2 regions of the Sphingomonas sp. BL-S-30 genome follow, and region 1 is predicted to be linked to the other one. Evidence: riboswitches for the same ligand, from Rfam matches in the RefSeq annotation. Region 1 holds a riboswitch; the other holds the start of a gene.
What was found. Region 1 has a riboswitch for cobalamin ahead of ACZ1I5_RS13815 (CbtB domain-containing protein). Riboswitches for the same ligand answer to the same signal wherever they lie in the genome.
Positions count from the first base shown of each region.

Region 1 (6,869 bases):
ACGCCGTGGCGGGGCGGGCGGACGTGCTGATGGATGGCGGTATCCGATCGGGCGTCGATGTGCTGCGGGCGCTGGGGCTGGGCGCGAAGGGCGTGCTGCTCGGCCGCGCCTGGGCCTATGCGCTGGCGGCCAAGGGCGGCGCGGGCGTGGCGCAGATGCTCGAGCTGCTGCGCCATGAAATGGCGGTGGCGATGGCACTGACCGGCCAGACCGATGTGAAGACGCTGTCGCCGGACATGCTTCTGCGCTGACAGGCGTGCGCCATCTTGACGGTGAGCCCCGCTCACCGTAGATGCGCCGCTCCGCAAGGTATGGCCCCTTCGTCTAGCGGTTAGGACGTCGCCCTCTCACGGCGAAAACACGAGTTCGATTCTCGTAGGGGTCACCAGCGATTTCACTGGCTTACGGGCCATTGTCGAGACAGAATCTCGCGCCGTCGAATATTGGTGCAGAATGGCACTTCCGTTTTTGGGAGCAGTAAACTGCGACCAATGGAGACGGAATCGGCTGCGAATCGGACGTCTCGGCTCCTTGCCCGGCGGGCACTGCCTCGCGGATATCCCTTCGACTAGATTGCGCTCGATGAACGTGTCGAGGCCCGCGACGATGAGCATCGTCATGGGCTCCATCGAGGGTCGGGCTATGGAAATCCAGTTGAGACATGTGCCGACGCTTTTGGCGTCGAGGCGGCCTCGACATGTGAGCTTCCCGGGCGGATGGCGACGTTTCTGTATCCTCCCGCTGCATCGCTTGGTCATCAAGAGCCCAATTGGACGGACGCCGCGCCGCTAGCCGCGGCGGCTCGCCCCATGACGCAGCGCGTGCTCGGCCGCAGCGCCGAAGCCGATGCCGATCGCCGTCCACAGCACCGCCTGCATGGCAATCGACGCGATGCGGAAGTTCCACAACACGACTGCCGGGAAATCCGTCGGCACTTCGTTGATCGCGGGCAAGGCGAGCTGCACCGCGGTCACCAGCACGACATAGCAGCCGGCGGCGCAGAGCATCGCATTGAAGGCGCCGAGACGCCGGGTCAGGCCGCGCCCGAGCTTCGCGGCGACGATCAGCGCCACCACCGACAAGGCGATCATCGCGAAATAGGTGATCGTCCGAAACGCCACGGTCTCGTGCAGGCCGACCGCGGGCGGGTTCGGCGGATATTTCAAGGCCGGCACCAGGGCGATCGCGACGAAACCCGCCAGGGCGAGCAGCAAGGCGAGCGAGCGCGGCCCGAGCCGCGACCAGCGCCCATAGAGTCCGGCGAACACCAGCGAGAAGATCCCGCCGATCGCCGCGCCGTAGAGCAGCACGGCGATGATCAGGCCGAACCCCTTTTGAGTCGCGCGGCTGACCAGCTCGGGCTCGTCCATCGCGCCCATCGCATGGTCGCGCGCGGCCTCGAATGCGATCGCCAGATCGACCTGTGGCTCCGCGGCGACACGGGCGAACAGGAACGCCAGCAAGGCAGCGACCAGGCCCACCAGCATGCCGCGGATCAACAGGGTACGCGCCATGTTCGACGCTTAGTGGCAGGGAAAGCCGAGCAGATGGCGCCCGTCATGGACGAGCTCGTGCACATATTTGCCGCTGAACAGCGACACCGCGCCCTGCTCGGTGCTGACGAAATAAAGGAAGATCAGGGCGAGCAGCGTGCCGAAGACGGCCCAGGGCAGGATCTCGCCGATCGGAATGGCCGTCTCGCCCCGGACGGGGATGAAGACGTCGTCGGCGAAGAGAGTCGTGGCCGGCATGTTCAGCTCCTTGACCGGGATGTGCGCGTCCCGCGGGGATAATGTCGCGAGGAAGGTCTGACTCTCGACAGCAGGGAGGTGCTGCCGATAACAGTGGCGCGACCGTGCCGGAATTCCACCGGCTTCTTCCTCGGTCCTTCGGCATCGCCCTAGGACGGAACCGAGCGCAACGTCAACGATATCGGGAGGCCCGCCTGGCCACGCGACTGACCCTGCTCTGCCATGCCGCCACCGCCATGAGCCGCGTCGGCGGGTTCGCCGATCCCGCCGAGCCGCTCGACACGGGGGGGCTGCGCGCAGCGACCGGCCTGCGCATCCCGGGGCCCTCCCCACGGCGTGTCGCCACCAGCCCGGCGTCGGCCGCGCGCCAGACGGCGGAAGCGCTTGGTCTGACCGCCGATATCGATGCGGCGCTCGGCGATATCGATCATGGCGACTGGAGCGGGAAAAGCCTTGCCGAGATCAATGCCGCCGATCCCGAGGCTGCTGCCGCATGGATCGCCGATCCCGGGGCGGGCGCGTCCGGCGGCGAGACGATGGCGGCGGTCAGCGTGCGTGTCGCCGAGTGGCTCGCCAGCCAGGCCGGACGGGATGTGCCCGTGCTGGCGATCACTCACCCGGCCGTGGTGCGCGCGGCGATCGCCGCTGCCCTGTCGCTGCCGATCGGCGCGACGTGGCGGATCGATGTCGCGCCCCTCTCGGTGACGGTCTTGTCGTTCAATCGCATCTGGCGGTTGCAGTCGCTCGGCCCGGTCACCGGCAGCGGATAAAGAAATCTCCATATCTTGCCGATGGGTTGGCAACCGCCTATTGGCGCGCTTGAGGAACGGGGTTGCCCCCGCGCCTCGTGATCGCGCCGGTGCCCCGAAAGGGGCTTAATCGGGAATGCGGTGCGGACGGCTTCAGCCGCCCAACTCCGCGGCTGTCCCTGCAACTGTAAGCGGCGAGCGCGATGCACACCGCCTCTCTTCGAGAGGCAAGCCACTGGGCCGATCGCGCGAGAGCGCGAAGGCCTGGGAAGGCCGTGCATCAAGCTATGACCCGCGAGCCAGGAGACCTGCCAGCGCACCGGTCGCTCTTGCCCTGGTCCAGGGAATGGCCAAGGCACGGAACTCCGTCTGAGCGACGAACCATGCGGCTGGGGCCGCATCGGTGCATGGTGCCGGGTGCTTTTGGCGTCCGCCCGTCGTCGTGCATCGACCGTTCGCCCAGGCGAACGGCACGCCCCCGCCACCGATGTTGCTCATGACGCCTTCGCGGATCGTGCGCGGCGCCTCGCGGCTGCGGGCGACGCAAGAGTTTCCCATTGGCGTGCGATCCATGATCGCGCACCTGTCGACGTCGAAGAAGGAGAAGCAGCGTGAGCAAAGTGCCCACTACCGTCATCACCGGATTTCTGGGGGCCGGCAAGACCACGCTGATCCGCCATCTGCTGGAGAATGCGCAGGGGCGTCGCATCGCGCTCGTGATCAACGAGTTCGGCGATATCGGCGTCGATGGCGAGCTGCTCAAGGGCTGCAATGACGAGGCCTGCCCGGAAGATGACATCGTCGAGCTGGCCAATGGCTGCATCTGCTGCACCGTCGCCGACGACTTCCTGCCGACGATGCAGAAGCTACTCGACCGGCCCAACCCGCCCGAGCACATCATCATCGAGACCAGCGGGCTCGCGCTCCCCAAGCCGCTGGTCAAGGCGTTCCAATGGCCGGACATCCGCACCCGTGCGACCGTCGACGGCGTCATCGCGCTGATCGATGCCGATGCGGTCGCGGCCGGACGCTTCGCCACCGACGAGGCGGCACTGGCGGCTGCACGCGCGGCCGACCCCAATCTCGACCATGATTCGCCGCTGGAGGAGCTGTTCGAGGAGCAGCTCGGCTGTGCCGACATGGTCGTGCTCAACAAGACCGACCTGGTCGATGCCGAGACGCTTGCGCGGGTCGAGGCGCTGGTCGACGCGGAGACGCGGCCCGGCGTACGGATCGTGCGCGCCGATCACGGCGCGGTCGATATCGCCGCGTTGCTCGGCATCACCGCGGCAGCCGAGGACGATCTCGATTCGCGCAAGTCGCATATCGACGATGGCGAGGAGCATGATCACGACGATTTCGACAGCTTCGTCGCGACCGGCGGTGAAGTTGCCGATCTCGACGCGCTCGTCGCCCGGCTGGGCGAGGTCATCGCCAAACACGATGTACTGCGCGTCAAGGGCATGGTCGCGGTCGCGGGAAAGCCCAGCCGCCTCGTCATCCAGGCGGTCGGCCCGCGCGTCCAGCATTTCTTCGATCGCGCGTGGAAGCCCGAAGAAGCGCGCCGCACTCAGCTGGTGGTGATCGGCCAGAAGGGGCTGGACCGCGCGGGAATCGAAACCGAACTCGCGAGCGTCCTCGGCTGATGCATCTGCTGTCCGCCACGCCGGGGACGGTTTCGAACGGCGACGAGGCAATCGACCTCGACCAGTCGCCGGGCGATATCGTGTTCCTGACCGTGGCGGATAGCGAGCTGGCGTGTTTCGCGCGGGCGGCCGAGGCGCTGGGCGATGGCGCGCCGCGTATCCGGCTGGCGAACCTGCTCCAGCTCAAGCATCCCTATTCGGTCGATCTCTATGTCGAGAAGGTGATCGCGAAGGCGAAGTTCGTCTGCGTCGTCCTGCTCGGCGGCAAGGCCTATTGGCCCTATGGGATCGACGAGATCGCCGCGGTTGCCCGCGCGCACGGCATCGCCTTCGCCGCGATCGCCGATGGACGCGAGGACGATCCGGCGCTCGACGCCGCCTCGACCCTGCCGCCCGAGACCTGTGCCCGGCTGCGCGACTATCTGCGCCAGGGCGGGGTCGCCAACGCAATCGGTTTCCTGCGCACCGCCGCTCGCCTGATCGCCCGAGACATCGGCACACCCGACGATCCGGTTCCGGTTGCCGATGCGGGATTGTATGTGAAGGGGGTCGATCGCCCTGCCCTGGCCGATCTGCATGCGCGCTGGACCGAAGGACGGCCTGTCGCCCTGTTCGTCTTCTACCGCGCCCTGACTATCGCCGGCACGCTCGACGCGGTCGATGCCATGGTCGCCGAACTCGAGGCGCAGGGCCTGAACGTCGCCCCGGTCTATGTCCGGGCGCTGCGCGAACCGTTCGCGGTCGACTGGCTGCGCGGGCTGATTACGGAACTGCGGCCCGACGTCATCCTCAACGCCACCTCGTTCGCCGCATCGTCGCCGGGCGAGAACAGGATCGGCGGCGTACTGGAGACCGCGGACTGCGTGATCCTCCAGACCGTGTTCGCCGGTGTCGAGCAATCGGCCTGGACAGACTCCCCACGCGGTCTCGGCCCGCGCGATCTCGCGATGAACGTCGCGCTGCCCGAAATCGACGGCCGGCTGTTCAGCCGCGCGGTCGCGTTCAAGGCCGCCGAGCGGTTCGACGCGCGCACCGAATGCGGCATCATCGTGCCCAGGGTTGCTCCCGACCGGGTCGCCTTCGTCGCCCGACTCGCCGCCAATTGGGCGAGGTTGCGCCGAACGCCGGCAGCGGAACGCCGGATCGCGCTGGTCCTCGCCAACTACCCCAATCGCGACGGCCGGATCGGCAACGGCGTCGGCCTCGACACGCCAGCCAGCGCGGCGGCGATCCTCGCCGCACTCGGCGGTTCAGGCTACGCGATCGGCGCAGCGCCCACCGACGGTGTCGCGCTGATGGACACGATGCTGGCGGGCGTCACCAATGCGCTCGATTCGATCGACCGGCCGGGCGAGATCGCACTGGCGATCGCCGACTATGCCCAAGCCTTCGACACCCTGCCCCAGGCCGTGCGCAACGCGGTGAGCGAGCGCTGGGGCGCAGCCGAGGCAGACCCGTTCGTGCGGGACGGTGCTTTCCGCCTCGCGGTGCACCGGTTCGGCAATATCGCGGTCGCGGTCCAGCCGGCGCGCGGCTATAATGTCGATCCCAAGGCGACCTATCACGATCCGGCATTGGTGCCGCCACACGCCTATCTCGCCTTCCATTTCTGGCTGAACCGGCATTTCGGCGCGCATGCAGTCGTCCATGTCGGCAAGCACGGCAATCTCGAATGGCTGCCGGGCAAGGCACTGGCGCTGTCCGAGACGTGCTTTCCCGAGATCTGCGCCGGCCCGGTGCCGCAACTCTACCCGTTCATCGTCAACGATCCCGGTGAGGGCACCCAGGCCAAGCGCCGGATCGGCGCAGCGATCGTCGACCACCTCACCCCGCCGCTGACCCGTGCGGAAAGCTATGGGCCGCTCAAGCAGCTCGAAGCGCTGGTCGACGAATATTATCTCGCCGCCGGCATGGACCCGCGCCGGATCGCGCATCTCAAGGGCGAGATTCTCAACCTCGCGCGCTCGCAGGGTCTCGATACCGATGCCGGCGCGGTCGGCGATGGCGACGATGCGCTCGCCGCGCTCGACAATTATCTGTGCGAGCTGAAGGAAATGCAGATCCGCGACGGGCTGCACATCTTCACCCGCTCGCCCGAAGGCCGGCTGCGCACCGACCTGCTGATCGCGCTGTCGCGCACCCCGCGCGGCTATGACAGTCCCGGCCAGGCCTCGCTGCTGCGATCGATGGCGGACGATCTGCGGCTCGGCTTCGATCCGCTCGATTGCATCATGGGCGATGTCTGGGACGGACCGAAACCGGCGCCGCTTGCTGAGATATCGAATGACCTGTGGCGGACGTTCGGGGACACCGTCGAGCGCCTCGAACTGCTGGCGATCGCGCTGGTCGAGGGCATGGAAGCCCCGGGGCCCGCGTCAGCGACGGTATTGCAGGCCGTGCTCGGCGATCTCGCCGCGCGGGTCGACGCCTGTGGCGATGCCGAACAGTCCGCGCTGCTCGCCGGCCTCGATGCGCGCTTCATCGCGCCCGGCCCCTCGGGCGCTCCCACCCGGGGACGGCCCGACGTGCTGCCGACCGGGCGCAACTTCTATTCGGTCGATACGCGCTCAGTCCCGACCGCGACCGCCTGGGATCTCGGCCAGCGCTCCGCGCAATTGCTGGTCGACGACTATCTCCAGCGCGAGGGTGCTTATCCCAGAGCCATGGCGCTCAGCGCGTGGGGCACTGCGAACATGCGCACCGGCGGCGACGACATCGCCCAG
Region 1 covers NZ_CM145481.1:2,979,426-2,986,294, forward strand. Annotated here, with positions in the region: gene ACZ1I5_RS13800 (L-lactate dehydrogenase) at 1-251, shown strand, start outside; tRNA gene ACZ1I5_RS13805 (tRNA-Glu) at 314-388, shown strand; gene ACZ1I5_RS13810 (CbtA family protein) at 789-1,514, opposite strand; gene ACZ1I5_RS13815 (CbtB domain-containing protein) at 1,524-1,751, opposite strand; cobalamin riboswitch at 1,771-1,931, opposite strand; gene ACZ1I5_RS13820 (histidine phosphatase family protein) at 1,964-2,521, shown strand; cobalamin riboswitch at 2,592-2,830, shown strand; gene cobW (cobalamin biosynthesis protein CobW) at 3,112-4,146, shown strand; gene cobN (cobaltochelatase subunit CobN) at 4,146-6,869, shown strand, end outside.

Region 2 (6,869 bases), 2.0 Mb from region 1:
GTGCGGGGAAGCAAGAACGACATCAACATCCGCGGCGCCTTCCTGCACATGGCGGCGGACGCTGCGGTTTCGGCGGGCGTGGTATTGGCCGGGCTCGCCATCCTGTGGACGGGCGAGTTGTGGATCGACCCGATCGTCAGCATCGCGATCGCTGCGTTGATCTTCTGGCAGACCTGGGGTCTGCTGCGCGAATCAGTCGAGATGTCGCTCGGCGCGGTGCCGCGCGGGATCGATTACGACAAGGTGCGCATGTCGCTACGCACCTTGCCCGGCGTAGCGCGGGTCCATCACGTCCATATCTGGCCGATGAGCACGACCGAGACGGTCCTGACCGCGCATCTGGTGATGCCCGATGGTCACCCCGGCGACGCGTTTCTGGGCGAGGCGCAGGACATGCTGAAGCATCGCTTCGACATCGGCCACGCGACGCTGCAGGTGGAGATCATCGGCAGCGAAAGCGATCCGCTGCCCTGCGCGCCCGCGGTGGAAACGTACCGGCACTGATTCAGGCCGGTTCCCGCTGCCGTTCGTCCCGAGTGCCATCCAGCTTGTCGAGATGGCGTATCGAGGGACAGGCGTCACGCGCTCCAACCACGTCTCGATACGAGCCCTCGACAAGCCCGGTCTCTCTCGACACGAACGGCGTGTGGGCAATCCGCCGTCTCAGTAGGCCCGCGCCACCGCGAATTCGACCGCTTCGACCATCGCCGCCTTGGCCTGGCTCGGCGCGAAGCCGCCGATCGCGTCGATCGCGCGCTGGCCATAGTGGCGCGCCCGGGCGAGCGTGTCGTCGACCGCGCGCGTCGAGCGGATCAGCGAGACGGCGTGCGCGAAATCCTCGTCGCTGGAGCGATGCCCCTCGATCGCCGCTTTCCAGAATATGCGGTCCTCGGCGCTGCCGCGCGCATAAGCGAGGATGACGGGCAAGGTGGATTTGCCCTCGCGGAAATCGTCGCCGGCGTCCTTGCCCATCGTGCCCGCGTCCGAGACATAGTCGATCGCGTCGTCGACCAGCTGGAAGGCGATGCCGAGATTGCGGCCATAAGCGTCCAGCGCCATTTCCTCGGCCTCGGGCCGTTCGGCCACCACGGCCGCGATGCGGCAGGCGGCGGCGAACAGGGCGGCGGTCTTCGCGCCGATGATGTCGAGATAGCGCTCCTCGCCGATATCGATGCGGCGCGCGGCGGTGAGCTGATTGACTTCGCCCTCGGCGATGATCGCGCTGGCGCCCGACAGAATCTTCAGCACCTTGAGGCTGCCGTCCTCGACCATCAGCTCGAACGAGCGGCTGAACAGGAAGTCGCCGACCAAGACGCTCGCCGGATTGCCCCAGATCAGATTGGCGGTGCGCTTGCCGCGGCGCAGATCGGACCCGTCGACCACATCGTCGTGCAGCAAGGTGGCGGTGTGGATGAACTCGACCGCCGCGGCGAGGCGGTGGTGCCGCGCGCCGGTATAGCCCAGCAGGCGCGCGCTCGCGAGCGTCAGCATCGGGCGCATACGCTTGCCGCCGCCGGCGATGAGATGCCCGGCCAGCTCCGGAATCAACGGGATCTCGGACTGCATCCGCGACAGGATCACCGCGTTGACGAGATTGAGATCGCCGGCGACAAGCTGCACCATCGGTTCTAGCGACGGCTGGCGCTGGGCATCGAGGCGGTGGATCGTGGCGCTCATGGTGCGTGCGATGTGGCCGTATGACCGGGTAAAGGCAAGCCTTTGCGGGGTTAACGCCCGCCTTTCGGGGTTGCGCGTCGTGCGCGACGTCCGCAAAAGGCCGGGCGAACTGGTGAGGACGGCAAGGTGACCGACGAAACGCTCAGCGGCTATCGCCAGAGCATCGACAATATCGACGCGGCTCTGGTCTTCCTGCTTGCCGAGCGGTTCAAGGTGACTCAGGCGGTCGGCCGCTACAAGGCGACCGCCGGGCTCCCGCCTGCGGACCCGAGCCGCGAGGATGCGCAGATCACGCGGCTGCGCGGGCTGGCCAAACAGGCCGATCTCGATCCCGATTTCTCCGAGAAATTCCTGCGCTTCATCATCGACGAAGTAATCCGTCATCACGAGCGCGTGCGCGACGAGGGCTGACGCCCGTCGTGTCGGGCATGGCCAGCCCGCGATGATAGCGGTATCGATTGCCCGGGGCGCCGCGACGACAAGCGGCGAAGTGGGGATGTCGCATGGCAACACGTATGAACAGTCTGTCCGATCGCCAGGCCTTGTGGGCGTTCATTCTCGGCTGCGCGGCCGTCACGGCGGGGGTAGTGCTCCACATCCCGATGTTCCTGATGGCGAAGGACATGGGCTATCACCTCGCCGGCATGCCGATGGATTCGGGCATGATCTTCGGCATGTTCCTGATCGTCGGGGGCGTGATCGTCGCGGCCTATGGCCTGCTGCCGCGCAATCTCGCGGCACAGCGCGCGGCGGCCGAGGACATCACCATCGCCGCGCCCGAGGATGCCGCGCTCGGCTGGGCGCATTGGCGGCTGATGATCGTGCTGGTCGTCGCGCTGATCATCGATGTGATGAAGCCGGCCTCGCTCGGCTTCACCGTGCCCGGCATGATCGGCGAATATCATGTGCCGCGATCGACCGTGTCGCTGGTGCCGTTCTTCGCGCTGATGGGCACCGTGGTCGGGTCGGTCGTGTGGGGCGTGATCGCCGATATCTATGGGCGCAAGGCCTCGATCCTGCTCTCGGCGGTGATGTTCGTCGGCACCTCGATCTGCGGCGCGATGCCGTCGCTCGCCTGGAATATCGGCATGTGTTTCATGATGGGCGCGGCGGCGGGCGGCATGTTGCCGGTGACATACGCGTTGCTCGCGGAGATGATGCCCAACCGGCATCGCGGCTGGAGCCTGGTGCTGGTCGGCGGGCTCGGCGCGGTCGGCGGCTATTTCGCGGCGAGCGGGCTCTCGGCGGTGCTGCAGCCGATCTTCGGCTGGCGCATATTGTGGCTGGCAAACCTGCCGACCGGGCTCAGCCTCATTCTGCTGGGCGCGCTCATCCCTGAATCGGCCAAGTTCCTCCTCGCCCGGGGGCGCAAGGTGGAAGCGGAAGCAGTGATGCGGCGCTTCGGGGCAACTGTGCGGCGCGGGCCCCCGCCAACGACGACCGGGGTCAACCACGGGCCGCTGACGGGCAGGCGGATGATCGGCAAGCTCACCGCGCTGACCGTGGCCGCACTGACCTGGGGCCTGATCAATTTCGGCCTGTTGCTGTGGCTGCCGGCCGATCTCGTCGCCAAGGGCTATTCAGTCGCGGTGTCGAGCCGGCTGCTGGCGGAAAGCTCGCTGATTGCTTTTCCGACCGTGTTTCTGGCGGCGCTCATGTACAGCCGCTGGAGCACCAAATGGTTGCTCGTCACCATGATCGGCGTGACGCTTGCCGGCTTGCTCGGCGTGCTCAGGCTGGAGCTGGCGGGAACGGGCAGCCCGGTGCTGCCGGTCGCGCTGCTGATCGTCGGCTCGAACGGCATCCTCGCCATCCTGCTGCCCTATACCGCCGAAAGCTTCCCGTTACGTGTGCGCGGCCGGGCGACCGGATGGGTCGCCGCCTGCACCAAGGCCGGCGGGCTGTTTGCGCAAGGACTGAGCATCGCCGCGCTGATCCCGTCCATGGGACTGGCGGCGGTCATCATCATGGCGCCGGCGGTGGTCGCGCTTGGCCTGGTCGCCTGGTTCGGGCGCGAGACGCGCGGCGGTGATCTGCGCCACCTCGACGCATAAAGCGCGAGACGCCGATAACGACGAGGTCGGGCCAGACCTTCGTCACGCCCTACCGCTTGATACGCGGCGTTCCCATGAAATCGCGTTTGCCCAGCTTCACGCCTTGCGCGCGCAGGATCGCATAGGCCGTTGTCGCGTGGAAATAGAAGTTCGGCTGCGAGAAGGAGAGCAGGAAGTTCGCGCCCGTGAAGGGCATGATGGTTTCCCCGAAGGCGAACTGCGTATCGCAGTCCGCCAGGGCGTCGAACGCGTCGCGATCGAGCGCTTTCAGGCTGGTGACCGCCGTCTGCAGGATGCCGTGCAGGCCGGCAAAGTCGGTCGGCCAGGCCGATCGGTCGGGCGAGAAGCTGCCGGCCCGGACCCCCTCGATTCCGCCGACCGAATGGGCGGCGCAGGATTTCACCTGATAGCCGAAGGGCAGCATGTCCGGTGCGAGGCGGGTGTCGATCAGCTCCGCTTCCGTCCTGCCCTGTTCGGCGCAGAATGCCGCCGCCTTGTCGACCAGCGCATCGACCGCGCCCAGGATCTGGAGGTTGGACGGTACGACGGCATCGTAAAGGGAGAAGGACATGGGTTCTGGCTCCGGCTGACGTTGCGGGGCTTATGGAGGCTCGTCATGGTCGCGTCCATGTGCCGTTCGGTATTGAAAGCATCATATAAAGAATTCTTTATATGATGCTTGACGCGCCCGTCGTAACCTCTATCCTGTGATGGTCGAGGTTCTTCGCCCGGTTGCCCGGTCGGAGCTAAGACGGGAAGCCGGTGCGGCCCTTGGGCTTATTCCGGCGCTGCCCCCGCAACTGTGAGCGGTGAGCGGCGGTCCATTTTGCGTCACTGGTCCGGACAAGGGACCGGGAAGGCCGGATCGTCGCATTGACCCGCGAGCCAGGAGACCTGCCTCGTCAGATAACGTCCTCCGGCGGGGTGCCCGGTCAGGCCGCGTGCAACACCGCGCCCCGGCTTGTCATTAGGGCGTGTGCCCGTTGCCGTGCGTCCGGCCTTCACCTTGCCCAACGCAAGGCCAAGACGATGACCATCTCAGTCGCAACCCTCGGTTTCCCCCGTATCGGCCCGCGCCGCGAGCTGAAGTTCGCGCTCGAAAGCTTCTGGTCGGGCAAATCGGATGCCGACGCTCTGTCGCTCGCGGCACAGGGCTTGCGCGCCGCTGCCTGGGCGCGGCAAAGGGCGTTGGGCGCCGACATCATCCCCAGCGGCGACTTCTCGCTCTACGACCATGTGCTCGATACCTCCGCGATGCTCGGCGCGGTGCCGGCGCGCTATGGCTGGAACGGCGGCAAGGTCGGCCTCGACACTTATTTCGCCATGGCGCGTGGGACGCAGAGCGCGAAGAGGCATGAAGGCTGCGCGCATGGGCTGGACAGCACCGCGCAGGAAATGACCAAATGGTTCGACACCAACTATCATTACATGGTGCCGGAACTGAGCGCAGGACAGCAATTCGCGCTGTCGACGAGCAAGGCAGTCGACGAATTTCTCGAGGCCAAGGCACTCGGATACCATACGCGGCCGGTGCTGCTCGGGCCGGTGACCTGGCTGACGCTGGCCAAGGGCAAGGACGTCGCCCCGCTGTCGCTGCTCGAGGCAGTGCTGCCGGTCTATGAGGAAGTGCTGGCGCAGCTTGCACAGGCGGGTGCCGACTGGGTCCAGATCGACGAACCCTGCCTGGTGCTCGACCTCGACGACGATCAGCGCGCGGCGCTGAAGCAAGCGTACAGGCGCCTGTCAGTGAACGGGCCGAAGGTGATGCTCGCGACCTATTTCGGCGCGCTCGGCGACAATCTGGAACTGGCGACCGACCTGCCGGTGCACGGGCTGCATATCGATCTGGTCCGTGCGCCGGAGCAGCTCGAGCCGGTGTGGCAGCGTGCCCGGCCCGACCTGCTGCTGTCGCTCGGCGTGATCGACGGGCGGAACGTCTGGCGGGCCGATCTCGATGCGCTGATCGCGCGGATTGCGCCCGTCGCGGCCGAGCGCAACCTGGTGCTCGCGCCGTCCTGCTCGCTGCTGCACGTGCCGGTCGATCTCACGATCGAGACCGCGCTCGACTCTGAGGTGAAGCAGTGGCTTGCCTTTGCCGTGCAGAAGATCGGCGAATTGTCAGTGCTGGCACAGGCGCTGAACCAGGGCGCCGAGACGGTTGCCGCGCCGCTGGCGCTGGCCCGGGCGGCGGTCGAGTCGCGCAAGACGTCGCCGCTGATCCACAATCCCGCCGTCGCGGCGCGGCTGGCGGCGGTCGATCTCGACATGACCAGGCGGACGTCGCCCTTCGCGGATCGCCGCGTGGCGCAACAGGGGCGGCTGGGCCTGCCGAGCTTCCCGACCACGACGATCGGGTCCTTCCCGCAGACGCCGGAAGTGCGCAAGGCGCGTGCCGCGCACATCAAGGGCGAGATCGACGACCTGGCCTATGAGCAGTTCCTGCGCGTCGAGACCGCCACGACGGTCGAGTGGCAGGAAAAGATCGGCCTCGACGTGCTGGTGCATGGCGAGTTCGAGCGCAACGATATGGTGCAGTATTTCGGCGAGCAGCTATCCGGCTTCGCCTTCACCCGCAGCGCCTGGGTGCAGAGCTATGGCTCGCGCTGCGTGCGGCCGCCGATCTTGTACGGCGATGTCGCGCGGCCGAAGCCGATGACGGTCGAGTGGTGGCGTTATGCCCAGTCGCTGACGAGCAAGCCGATGAAGGGCATGCTGACCGGGCCGGTCACGATCCTCAACTGGTCGTTCGTGCGCGACGACCAGCCACGCTCGCAGAGCTGCCGCGAGATCGCGCTGGCGATCCGCGACGAGGTGATCGACCTGGAGGCGGCTGGCGCGGCGGTGATCCAGATCGACGAGGCGGCCCTGCGCGAAGGGCTGCCGCTGCGCCGCGCCGACTGGCAGGCCTATCTCGACTGGGCGGTCGAATGCTTCCGCCTGACCGCGTCGGGCGTGCGCGACGACACCCAGATCCACACCCATATGTGCTATTCGGAGTTCAACGACATCCTGCCCTCGATCGGCGCGATGGACGCCGACGTCATCTCGATCGAGACCGCCCGGTCGCAGATGGAGCTGCTCGATGCCTTTGCCGATTATGCCTATCCCAACGAGATCGGGCCGGGGGTGTACGACATC
Region 2 covers NZ_CM145481.1:5,026,446-5,033,314, forward strand. Annotated here, with positions in the region: gene ACZ1I5_RS23605 (cation diffusion facilitator family transporter) at 1-504, shown strand, start outside; gene ACZ1I5_RS23610 (polyprenyl synthetase family protein) at 664-1,677, opposite strand; gene ACZ1I5_RS23615 (chorismate mutase) at 1,804-2,088, shown strand; gene ACZ1I5_RS23620 (MFS transporter) at 2,181-3,731, shown strand; gene ACZ1I5_RS23625 (DUF1993 domain-containing protein) at 3,781-4,302, opposite strand; cobalamin riboswitch at 4,432-4,647, shown strand; gene metE (5-methyltetrahydropteroyltriglutamate--homocysteine S-methyltransferase) at 4,761-6,869, shown strand, end outside.
Region 2: it holds a riboswitch for cobalamin, as region 1 does, so the genes downstream of both, metE (5-methyltetrahydropteroyltriglutamate--homocysteine S-methyltransferase) here and ACZ1I5_RS13815 (CbtB domain-containing protein) in region 1, are expected to answer to the same signal.